DNA from 3 places in the Sedimentibacter sp. MB35-C1 genome. Region 2 is predicted to be linked to each of the others. Evidence: a T-box and tRNA genes for the amino acid it is inferred to sense, from the RefSeq annotation. Region 2 holds a T-box; the other regions hold tRNA genes.

Region 1 (3,251 bases), 910 kb from region 2:
GTAATTAAGCTCAAGACTAAGCGTTTCTGAGCATTCAAATAACACTTTAAAGTACACTTGTGTTATTGAAATATGGCGGCGTAGCTCAGTTGGCTAGAGCATGCGGTTCATACCCGCAGTGTCAGCGGTTCAAATCCGTTCGCCGCTATCAAGATGCCCTAACCCATTTTTTCAATTAATATTGGGAAAAAGATGATGGTAGGTCATTGGCAGCAAGTTCAAAATTTTTGAACGAGAATGTACAATAAGGCCCTATGGTCAAGCGGTTAAGACACCGCCCTTTCACGGCGATAACCCGGGTTCGAGTCCCGGTAGGGTCATGATGCCCTAACCCCATTTTTCAGAGTTTCTTTCTGAAAAATGGATGGTAGGTCATATGTAACGAATTCCCAATTTTTGTGACGTAAGGAGCAGAAAAATTGGTGAATGAGACTGCAAAATATGGAAGCTTAGCTCAGTTGGGAGAGCATCTGCCTTACAAGCAGGGGGTCATAGGTTCGAGCCCTATAGTTTCCACTTAAGTCCTAACTTCATTAATCAGATTTTTCTGAAAAGTGTTGGTAGGTCAAATGCAGTGATTAACTGCAAAAGCGGCCTGGTAGTTCAGTTGGTTAGAATGCCAGCCTGTCACGCTGGAGGTCGAGGGTTCGAGCCCCTTCCAGGTCGCCATTAAAAAAAAGAAGTATAGTCGAAGAAGTAATTTATTGGCGTAAAACAATTATATATGCTGGTGTAGCTCAATTGGTAGAGCAACTGACTTGTAATCAGTAGGTTAGGGGTTCAAGTCCTCCCACCAGCTTTGTAACATTAAAAAAATAAGGAAGAGTTCCCGAGTGGCTAAAGGGGACGGACTGTAAATCCGTTGGCACCGCCTTCATTGGTTCGAATCCAATCTCTTCCACCATTGCGGAAGTGGCTCAGTGGTAGAGCATCGCCTTGCCAAGGCGAGGGTCGCGAGTTCGAATCTCGTCTTCCGCTCCAACATAAATTTATTTTGCGGGTGTAGCTCAATGGTAGAGCCCCAGCCTTCCAAGCTGGTCGCGAGGGTCCGATTCCCTTCACCCGCTCCAATATAACCTATTCAAATTCTTAAGAAATTTTTTAAAAATTTGGTAGTTTTTAGAAATTACTGAGCACCCATAGCTCAGTAGGATAGAGCAACGGACTTCTAATCCGTGTGCCGGGGGTTCGAATCCTCCTGGGTGCATTTTAGTGGGGTATCGCCAAGCGGTAAGGCACCAGACTCTGACTCTGGCATTCGTGGGTTCAAATCCTACTACCCCAGCCAAAGAATAAAGAATTGGGATGTCGCCAAGCGGTAAGGCACTAGACTTTGACTCTAGTATGCGTAGGTTCGAATCCTGCCATCCCAGCCATTTAATTTATTATGATCCATTAGCTCAGCAGGCAGAGCACTTGACTTTTAATCAAGGTGTCCGGCGTTCGAATCGCCGATGGATCACCATTGGAGAGGTATCGAAGTGGTCATAACGAGGCGGTCTTGAAAACCGTTTGGGTGTAAGCCCGCGTGGGTTCGAATCCCACCCTCTCCGCCAAATTAAACTATGCATAATGGAGAAGTACTCAAGTGGCCGAAGAGGCTCCCCTGCTAAGGGAGTAGATCTGACAAGGATGCGAGGGTTCAAATCCCTCCTTCTCCGTAAGTTACATAGTAGGAGTGTAGTTCAGTCGGTAGAACATTGGTCTCCAAAACCAAGTGTCGTGGGTTCGAGTCCTGCCACTCCTGTTTAAAATAGTTTTTATGCAACGGGGCGTAGCGCAGTTTGGTAGCGCATCTGGTTTGGGACCAGAGGGCCGCGGGTTCAAATCCTGCCGCCCCGATACTTAAAATGGGCTTATAGCTCAGGTGGTTAGAGCGCACGCCTGATAAGCGTGAGGTCGATGGTTCGAGTCCATCTAAGCCCACTGTACCAAAACATATTGTTTTGGGCCTTTAGCTCAGTTGGTTAGAGCGCCCGGCTCATAACCGGTAGGTCCAAGGTTCGAGTCCTTGAAGGCCCACTCATAAAACATTTAATTTGTTTATAATGAATTTGCCCAGATAGCTCAGTCGGTAGAGCAGGAGACTGAAAATCTCCGTGTCCGTGGTTCGATTCCGCGTTTGGGCACCAAATAAAAAGGCTTACAATAAGAAGTAAGCCTTTTTTGTTATTTAATAATATTATTTAAAAATAGAGTCTAAAACAGTTTTTATTAGATTTGATATGTTTGTGTAAAAGATTTTATCGTTAAATTTTATAGGAAGAAGGTTTCTTTTTATGCCTTCAATTGCTGTGTATTTTGGTACCTTATAATTTACATTATCAATAAAGAAAAACTCCATAATCTTGTCATCTTTAAAAAAATCTAATGGGATATGTAATTCCATTGTTTGAGAGGCTAAATCGGTCTTTAAGCTAAAGTTAATGTTTGTGTTTACATAATTAGTTTTTAACGCGCTTATTATGTTGCATTTACAAATTAAAGTATTCTTTTTTATTTTTGTGGACTCGCTGTTTATACTAACCATAAGGTTGTCATAATGAAGAATATTATCATACATATCAAGTATGCAGCTGAATAGTGTAGGAAGATTAAAAACATCCTCATAATTATGCTGTAATATCAATTCCGCAAATTCCTTTCTCGGTTCTATTCTGTACGCTTTGTATAATGTTATGATATCCTCTCCGCCTAGAGTGTCATTTCTATTAATATTAAAATATTTCTCAGCAGTTTTTAATTTCAAATTTTGAACTTCAATTTTATTTTTAATGTTTTTCATCCAATAGTATAAATCAACTTTAGTAAAGGTACTCAAATCAATATTAAGATTGTATTTTTGCATCTTTCGCATTAAAAATGGAATGTCAAAACTGTTTCCATTGTAGGTGATTATATACTCCTTTTTACTAATCAATTCGTAAAAGTATTTTAATGCTTCAGGTTCATCAATTGAATATTCACAGAATATCTGGGTAATTTTATAGCCATTGTTTTCATAAAGAAGAACAGTTATTGAAATTATATCAGAATATTCTCTGGACAGACCGGTTGTTTCTATATCAATAAAGAAGGATTTTTTTAATAAGTTATGTATATTTTCTTTAATGTTAATTAAATTTACTTCTCCGCTGTTAATGATCATTAATTCTCCTATCCTGCTTGTACAAAATTAGTTTTGATTTACGTCCCAAAATTTGGTAAAATATGTTGAGGTGTAATTATGCATGTATTAATTTATATTTTTG
Region 2 (3,251 bases):
ACATGCTCTCTTATACCGTCAAGATATACATCTGTTTTTGCAACAACCTGATCAAATGTTTCCTTATTTTTTGGAATTTATTTCTTCAATAATAGCTGCTAACTCAGGATCAGCTTCAGTGTTTGCAGCAGCTTCAGCCGAAACAAGGCGAGCTGTTTTTTCTATAACTTCGCCGTCCTGAACACTTATATCAACATAGCCAAGATTCTTATCATAATTTCCGGACTGTGCAATCAGTGTATTGTTTACAATCATGCCTTCCTCTAAAAGAGTGTGGCTGTGTCCGTCTATTATTACATCAATTCCATCTACTTCTTGGGCTATTGCCTTGGAAGTAATAACAGAACTTTCATCAAGACCTATGTGTGCAAGAGCTATTATTACATCAGTCTGATCCTTTAATTCTTCAACCATTTCTTTTGAAATTTCAACTGGATCAGCAAATGTCAAACCCTCAACGTTTAACGGGCTGGTTTTATACATGGTTTCCGGAGTGGCTAATCCAAATATTCCTATTTTTACTCCGTCCATTTCTTCAATGGTGTATGGAGTGAAAACTGGTTTTCCTTCTTCATCTAAAACATTGGCACACAGCATGCCGATTCCGGACATATCTCTAAGTTCAAACAATCTTTCTTTTCCATAGTTAAAATCGTGATTGCCGATAGTCATATAATCATACCCTGCGGCTTCTAAAACATTTAAGGCATTTTCACCCTTGCTTATATTAACTATGGGCATTCCGTGGAGAACATCACCGGCATCTAGCACAAGAGTGTTAGGATTTGCTTCTTTGGCCTCTTTAATCAATGCAGCTATTTTAGCAAGGCCCATTACATTATTATAACTGTCTTCTTCAATCCTTCCGTGAATGTCATTAGTGTGGATAATAGTAATAGCAGTAATTCCTGTTTCGTCTGCAAATGCAAAGCTGAAGCTGCTTAGTATTAATAATGCTACTAAGACTAAACTTGTTACTCTTTTTTTCATACTTACTTTCCTCCTAATTATATTATTGTTATGCTTTTACTTATTATAATAATAGTTGGAAACATTTTCAAGCACCTAAAAAATATTATACCCATATAAATATAAGAAAAATATCAAAAATGATTGACAAAACTAAACTTTTTCTATAATATGAGTTATAAATAAATATTTACGATGAAGAGAAGCAGTAGAACTTACATGGCAATAGAGAGAAAACTGATTGGTGAAAGGTTTTTGGCCCTCTGTATATCGAACCCGTCTCGGAGTATTTGGGAGTAACAACCCAAAGGGAAATCCCCTTATTTGAATGAGATGCTGCAAATAATTGCAGCAATTAGAGTGGTACCGCGGAAATCCGCCTCTTGATTTAGAGGCGGTTAATTTTTATACCCTAAATCCATTTTTATTATGGATAACTGAGTAGGGTTACTTCAATAAGTTTCTGATTTACGGGAACTATAGTAATTATATTTTAATGCGAGACTGCAATGTGAAAGGAGAAATTATGGCTAAAAAAGAAAAAGATTTTGTAAAAGAAATAACACCAATGGAAGAAGACTTCAGCAGATGGTACACAGATGTTATACTAAAAAATGAATTAGTGGATTATTCACCAGTTAAAGGGTTCATGGTAATAAGGCCTTACGGATATGCTTTGTGGGAAAGAATACAGGAATTTGCCGACGAAAAATTTAAGGCAACAGGTCATAAAAATATGTATTTTCCTCTGTTGATTCCTGAAAGCTTATTGACAAAGGAAAAAGAGCATGTTGAGGGCTTTGCTCCTGAGGTGGCATGGGTTACTCACGGAGGAAGCCAGAAGCTGGGAGAGAGATTGGTTATCAGACCAACATCAGAGACAATCATATGTCATATGTACGCAAAATGGTTGAATTCATACAGGGATTTACCTTACCTTTATAATCAGTGGTGCAGTGTTGTAAGATGGGAAAAAGCCACAAGACCATTCTTAAGAACTTCGGAATTTTTATGGCAGGAAGGACATACACTTCATGAGACAAATGAAGAGGCTCAGGCTGAAACTCTTCAGATGCTTGATATTTACAGACAGGTGGCGGAAGATCTAATGGCTATACCTGTAATTACAGGACAAAAAAAGCGAGAAAGAAAAATTTGCAGGTGCACATGCTACCTATACCATGGAAGCATTGATGCATGACGGTCAGGCTCTGCAGGCAGGAACTTCTCACAACCTGGGGCAGCATTTTACAAAAGCATTTGATATTAAATTCCAGGGAAGAAACGGACAGGAAGAGCATCCGTATCATACATCATGGGGAATATCAACAAGGCTTATAGGAGGACTTATAATGGTTCACTCTGACAACAGAGGGCTTGTGCTTCCTCCGAAGATGGCTCCGACTCAAGTTGTAATCATTCCTATTGCAATGAACAAAGAAGGAGTTATGGAAAAAGCAAACAATCTGTATGATTCTTTAAAGGCTGCCGGAATAAGAGTCGAGCTTGATGACAACAAGGAAAACTCAACAGGATGGAAATTTAATCAGTATGAAATGAAGGGATATCCAATTCGTATAGAAATAGGTCCGAGAGATATAGAAAACAATCAGGCAGTTGCTGTGAGAAGAGATAAGCTTGAAAAAGAAACATTGTCGCTTGACAATATTGAGGAAACTATTTCATCAATGCTTGATTCAATGCAGGTAGATATGTTTGAAAAAGCTAAGACTCACAGAGAGACACATACTTATGTAGTTGATGACTACGAACAGTATAAAAAAGATCTTCCAAACCGCCCGGGATTTGCAAAAATGATGTGGTGCGGAGACAGAGAGTGCGAAGACAAATTAAAAGATGAAACAGGCGCTTCGATCAGATGCATCCCGTTTGAGCAGGAGAATTTAGGGTGCAAATGCCACATTTGCGGCAAAGAGGCAAAGCATATGATTTACGTTGCCAGAGCATATTAAAATAGAAATCCGGCAATACAGGCCAACTAGCCACTAATAGGGATGTAGCAAAAGAACATATAAAAACAGATCATAACGACTTAAAGAACGGTCGCAAAGATCTGTTTTTTTATTTGATTTTAATATTTAAAAAGTAAATATTATGATATAATGAAAAAAATGTGATTTAACTAATACTGAGACAAAGTTATATTTTTCTGTATTTTAACTTGGGAGGTAGATAACTATAATGAAAAGCTTAAAGGATATATACAGAGAATTTCTATCACTGTTTAATTTTCCTTATATATCCGAGGAGATTTTAAAAAG
Region 3 (3,251 bases), 1.3 Mb from region 2:
TCGACTAAAAGGAGAAAAAAATTGAAGGTAGGTCATTCGCAACGAATTCCCAATTTATGCGACGCAAGGAGCAAGTAAATTGGTAAATGAGACTGCGCAAAAATGTCTAATCTAAAAATTCCTATGCGATTTTGAAAGTTCTGAAAGAACTTTTATATATCTGGTGACAATAGCGAAGAGGACACACCCGTACCCATCTCGAACACGGAAGTTAAGCTCTTCAGCGCTGATGATACTTGGCGGGCAACTGCCTGGGAAAGTAAGACGTCGCCGGGTATGACCTAACCCGATTTTTCAGAGTTCTGTTCTGAAAAATGGCGGTAGGTCATCCGCAACGAATTCCCAAATTTTGCGACGTAAGGAGCAGAAAATTTGGTGAATGAGACTGCGATGTTGTTAGGGCAAAGGCTTTAGATAGTCAGTTCAAAACTTACAAAAACATTATCTGGTGACAATAGCGAAGAGGACACACCCGTACCCATCTCGAACACGGAAGTTAAGCTCTTCAGCGCTGATGATACTTGGCGGGCAACTGCCTGGGAAAGTAAGACGTCGCCGGGTATGACCTAACCGATTTTTCAGAGTTCTGTTCTGAAAAATCGACGGTTGGTCAACCGCAATGAGTTCCAGATTTGCATGAGCGACAGCGAGTAAGCAAATATGTGAAAGAAACTACGATGGCTATAAAGGCCCTATGGTCAAGCGGTTAAGACACCGCCCTCTCACGGCGATAACCCGGGTTCGAATCCCGGTAGGGTCATAGTTTAGGCTTGGCTCAGTTGTAAGAGTGTTTTAAAATCGGAAGAGTTCCCGAGTGGCTAAAGGGGACGGACTGTAAATCCGTTGGCACCGCCTTCATTGGTTCGAATCCAATCTCTTCCACCAATGCGGAAGTGGCTCAGTGGTAGAGCATCGCCTTGCCAAGGCGAGGGTCGCGAGTTCGAATCTCGTCTTCCGCTTCCAATATAAATTTATTTTGCGGGTGTAGCTCAATGGTAGAGCCCCAGCCTTCCAAGCTGGTCGCGAGGGTCCGATTCCCTTCACCCGCTCCAAGTTATGTTTTGGTGGATATGGCCTAGTCGGTTAGGGCGCCAGATTGTGGCTCTGGAGGTCGTGGGTTCGATTCCCACTATTCACCCCAATACTTAACATCGAGGCGCTATAGCCAAGTGGTAAGGCACAGGTCTGCAACACCTAGATCTCCAGTTCAAATCTGGATGGCGCCTCCAAAATTCTTTGCACCCATAGCTCAGTAGGATAGAGCAACGGACTTCTAATCCGTGTGCCGGGGGTTCGAATCCTCCTGGGTGCATTTTATTGGGGTATCGCCAAGCGGTAAGGCACCAGACTCTGACTCTGGCATTCGTGGGTTCAAATCCTACTACCCCAGTTAAAAATTGGGATGTCGCCAAGCGGTAAGGCACTAGACTTTGACTCTAGTATGCGTAGGTTCGAATCCTGCCATCCCAGCCATTTTAATTTATTATGATCCATTAGCTCAGCAGGCAGAGCACTTGACTTTTAATCAAGGTGTCCGGCGTTCGAATCGCCGATGGATCATTCAATATAAATGGAGAAGTACTCAAGTGGCCGAAGAGGCTCCCCTGCTAAGGGAGTAGATCTGACAAGGATGCGAGGGTTCAAATCCCTCCTTCTCCGTTACTACATATTCGGGGCGTAGCGCAGTTTGGTAGCGCATCTGGTTTGGGACCAGAGGGCCGCGGGTTCAAATCCTGCCGCCCCGATACTTAAGACGGGCTTATAGCTCAGGTGGTTAGAGCGCACGCCTGATAAGCGTGAGGTCGATGGTTCGAGTCCATCTAAGCCCACTATACCAAAACAATTTGTTTTGGGCCTTTAGCTCAGTTGGTTAGAGCGCCCGGCTCATAACCGGTAGGTCCAAGGTTCGAGTCCTTGAAGGCCCACTCATGACTCAATTTATGCGACGCAAGGAGCAAAAAAATGGGAAATGAGACCGAATTTGCCCAGATAGCTCAGTCGGTAGAGCAGGAGACTGAAAATCTCCGTGTCCGTGGTTCGATTCCGCGTTTGGGCACCAGAAGCGCAGCTGGAAAATCCGGCTGCTTTTTTACTGCATAATTTGATTAGGATAATTGGATAAAACAAAAGCTGTGAAAAAACACAGCTTTTTTATATTATCAGATTATTTAAGCGTTCTACTTTTACCTTTGATATGACCAAGTACAATTAAGTTGTAGCATCAAAGTAATATTTTGAAAAATAATTCAAATATAATTGTGTATTTTGAAATTATTTTCAGTTTTTGGGAGCAATAAGTTTATTATAGAAATTATTTTATTGAAAACATTTGCACAAGTGAATAGAATATAACAAAATTGCTACTTAGATATATTTATAGAAGAATCTAAATAATTGTCTGGTAGGCAGTATAATGATAGTCGTAATAATAATTAAAAAATATTAGGAGGTTATTGAATGAAGAAAGAAGAATTTTATGAAACTAATTATAGTTTGGATGAAATTGAAATGGACCCTCGATTTATTATTTGTGAAAAAGAAATGAAATTAGTTTTTGGAGTGCAAATTATTTTTACACTAGTTAGTATTATTGCAGCCTACTTGTTAGGCAGTGGAGATCCTAATAATTACAGTTATATTTTAGGATTGCCTACTTGGTGGTTTGCAATAATTGTCATTAGTGTAATATTTACTGGAGTAGTAATTTATATAACTAAATTTAAGTTGGTGGACATGGAATTAAGTGATGAAGTTGAGAATGACGATTTAGCAGTAAAATAATTACTAAACAAATACAACAATATTATTAAAAGGAGACATATAAATGGGTTATGAAATAAGTGCAAGTAGTCGTACAGCAATAATAATTACTTTTGCTATTTATACTTTGGGTATGATTGCAATCGGACTTTATTCAAAAAAAACAATGGATAAAACTGCAGTAGATAAATATGTTGATGAATTTTATACTGGCGGACGTGGTATGGGAGCTATAGTTGTTGCAATGATGGTAGCCGCTGGATTATGTAGTGCTGGAACATTTCTTGGAGGACCTGGTCTTGGTTACTCAGTTGGATTAACATGGGTTTTAGCTGGATTCTCTCAGATATTTATGAATTTTACAGTGTTTGGTGAAATAGGAAAGAAAGTTGGCATAGTTGCTCGAAGGATTAATGCACAATCCTATGTTGATTTATTTGTATCTCGCTATAACAGTAATAAATTTATTGGTGTATTTGCAATACTAGCTG

What was found. A T-box is a leader RNA that pairs with one kind of tRNA and senses whether it is charged. The one in region 2 lies ahead of proS (proline--tRNA ligase), so its partner is inferred to be a tRNA-Pro.
Region 1: it encodes a tRNA-Pro, which carries the amino acid that the T-box ahead of proS (proline--tRNA ligase) is inferred to sense. The anticodon was not compared.
Region 3: it encodes a tRNA-Pro, which carries the amino acid that the T-box ahead of proS (proline--tRNA ligase) is inferred to sense. The anticodon was not compared.

What each region holds. Positions count from the first base shown of each region.
Region 1 covers NZ_CP133188.1:2,717,368-2,720,618, reverse strand. The annotation lists tRNA gene RBQ61_RS13080 (tRNA-Met) at 75-148, shown strand; tRNA gene RBQ61_RS13075 (tRNA-Glu) at 249-320, shown strand; tRNA gene RBQ61_RS13070 (tRNA-Val) at 444-516, shown strand; tRNA gene RBQ61_RS13065 (tRNA-Asp) at 593-669, shown strand; tRNA gene RBQ61_RS13060 (tRNA-Thr) at 727-799, shown strand; tRNA gene RBQ61_RS13055 (tRNA-Tyr) at 820-904, shown strand; tRNA gene RBQ61_RS13050 (tRNA-Gly) at 907-981, shown strand; tRNA gene RBQ61_RS13045 (tRNA-Gly) at 997-1,070, shown strand; tRNA gene RBQ61_RS13040 (tRNA-Arg) at 1,134-1,207, shown strand; tRNA gene RBQ61_RS13035 (tRNA-Gln) at 1,214-1,288, shown strand; tRNA gene RBQ61_RS13030 (tRNA-Gln) at 1,302-1,376, shown strand; tRNA gene RBQ61_RS13025 (tRNA-Lys) at 1,390-1,465, shown strand; tRNA gene RBQ61_RS13020 (tRNA-Ser) at 1,468-1,556, shown strand; tRNA gene RBQ61_RS13015 (tRNA-Ser) at 1,575-1,661, shown strand; tRNA gene RBQ61_RS13010 (tRNA-Trp) at 1,675-1,747, shown strand; tRNA gene RBQ61_RS13005 (tRNA-Pro) at 1,769-1,842, shown strand; tRNA gene RBQ61_RS13000 (tRNA-Ile) at 1,853-1,926, shown strand; tRNA gene RBQ61_RS12995 (tRNA-Ile) at 1,949-2,022, shown strand; tRNA gene RBQ61_RS12990 (tRNA-Phe) at 2,057-2,132, shown strand; gene RBQ61_RS12985 (ribonuclease H-like domain-containing protein) at 2,183-3,148, opposite strand; gene RBQ61_RS12980 (DNA internalization-related competence protein ComEC/Rec2) at 3,227-3,251, shown strand, end outside.
Region 2 covers NZ_CP133188.1:5,856-9,106, reverse strand. The annotation lists gene RBQ61_RS00070 (5'-nucleotidase C-terminal domain-containing protein) at 1-14, opposite strand, end outside; gene RBQ61_RS00065 (bifunctional UDP-sugar hydrolase/5'-nucleotidase) at 64-990, opposite strand; T-box leader at 1,156-1,356, shown strand; partial or broken gene proS (proline--tRNA ligase) at 1,496-2,942, shown strand.
Region 3 covers NZ_CP133188.1:1,260,431-1,263,681, forward strand. The annotation lists rRNA gene rrf (5S ribosomal RNA) at 160-276, shown strand; rRNA gene rrf (5S ribosomal RNA) at 445-561, shown strand; tRNA gene RBQ61_RS05780 (tRNA-Glu) at 689-760, shown strand; tRNA gene RBQ61_RS05785 (tRNA-Tyr) at 801-885, shown strand; tRNA gene RBQ61_RS05790 (tRNA-Gly) at 888-959, shown strand; tRNA gene RBQ61_RS05795 (tRNA-Gly) at 979-1,052, shown strand; tRNA gene RBQ61_RS05800 (tRNA-His) at 1,065-1,141, shown strand; tRNA gene RBQ61_RS05805 (tRNA-Cys) at 1,156-1,229, shown strand; tRNA gene RBQ61_RS05810 (tRNA-Arg) at 1,239-1,312, shown strand; tRNA gene RBQ61_RS05815 (tRNA-Gln) at 1,319-1,390, shown strand; tRNA gene RBQ61_RS05820 (tRNA-Gln) at 1,399-1,473, shown strand; tRNA gene RBQ61_RS05825 (tRNA-Lys) at 1,488-1,560, shown strand; tRNA gene RBQ61_RS05830 (tRNA-Ser) at 1,573-1,659, shown strand; tRNA gene RBQ61_RS05835 (tRNA-Pro) at 1,672-1,745, shown strand; tRNA gene RBQ61_RS05840 (tRNA-Ile) at 1,756-1,829, shown strand; tRNA gene RBQ61_RS05845 (tRNA-Ile) at 1,852-1,925, shown strand; tRNA gene RBQ61_RS05850 (tRNA-Phe) at 1,984-2,059, shown strand; gene RBQ61_RS05855 (YhdT family protein) at 2,458-2,781, shown strand; gene panF (sodium/pantothenate symporter) at 2,825-3,251, shown strand, end outside.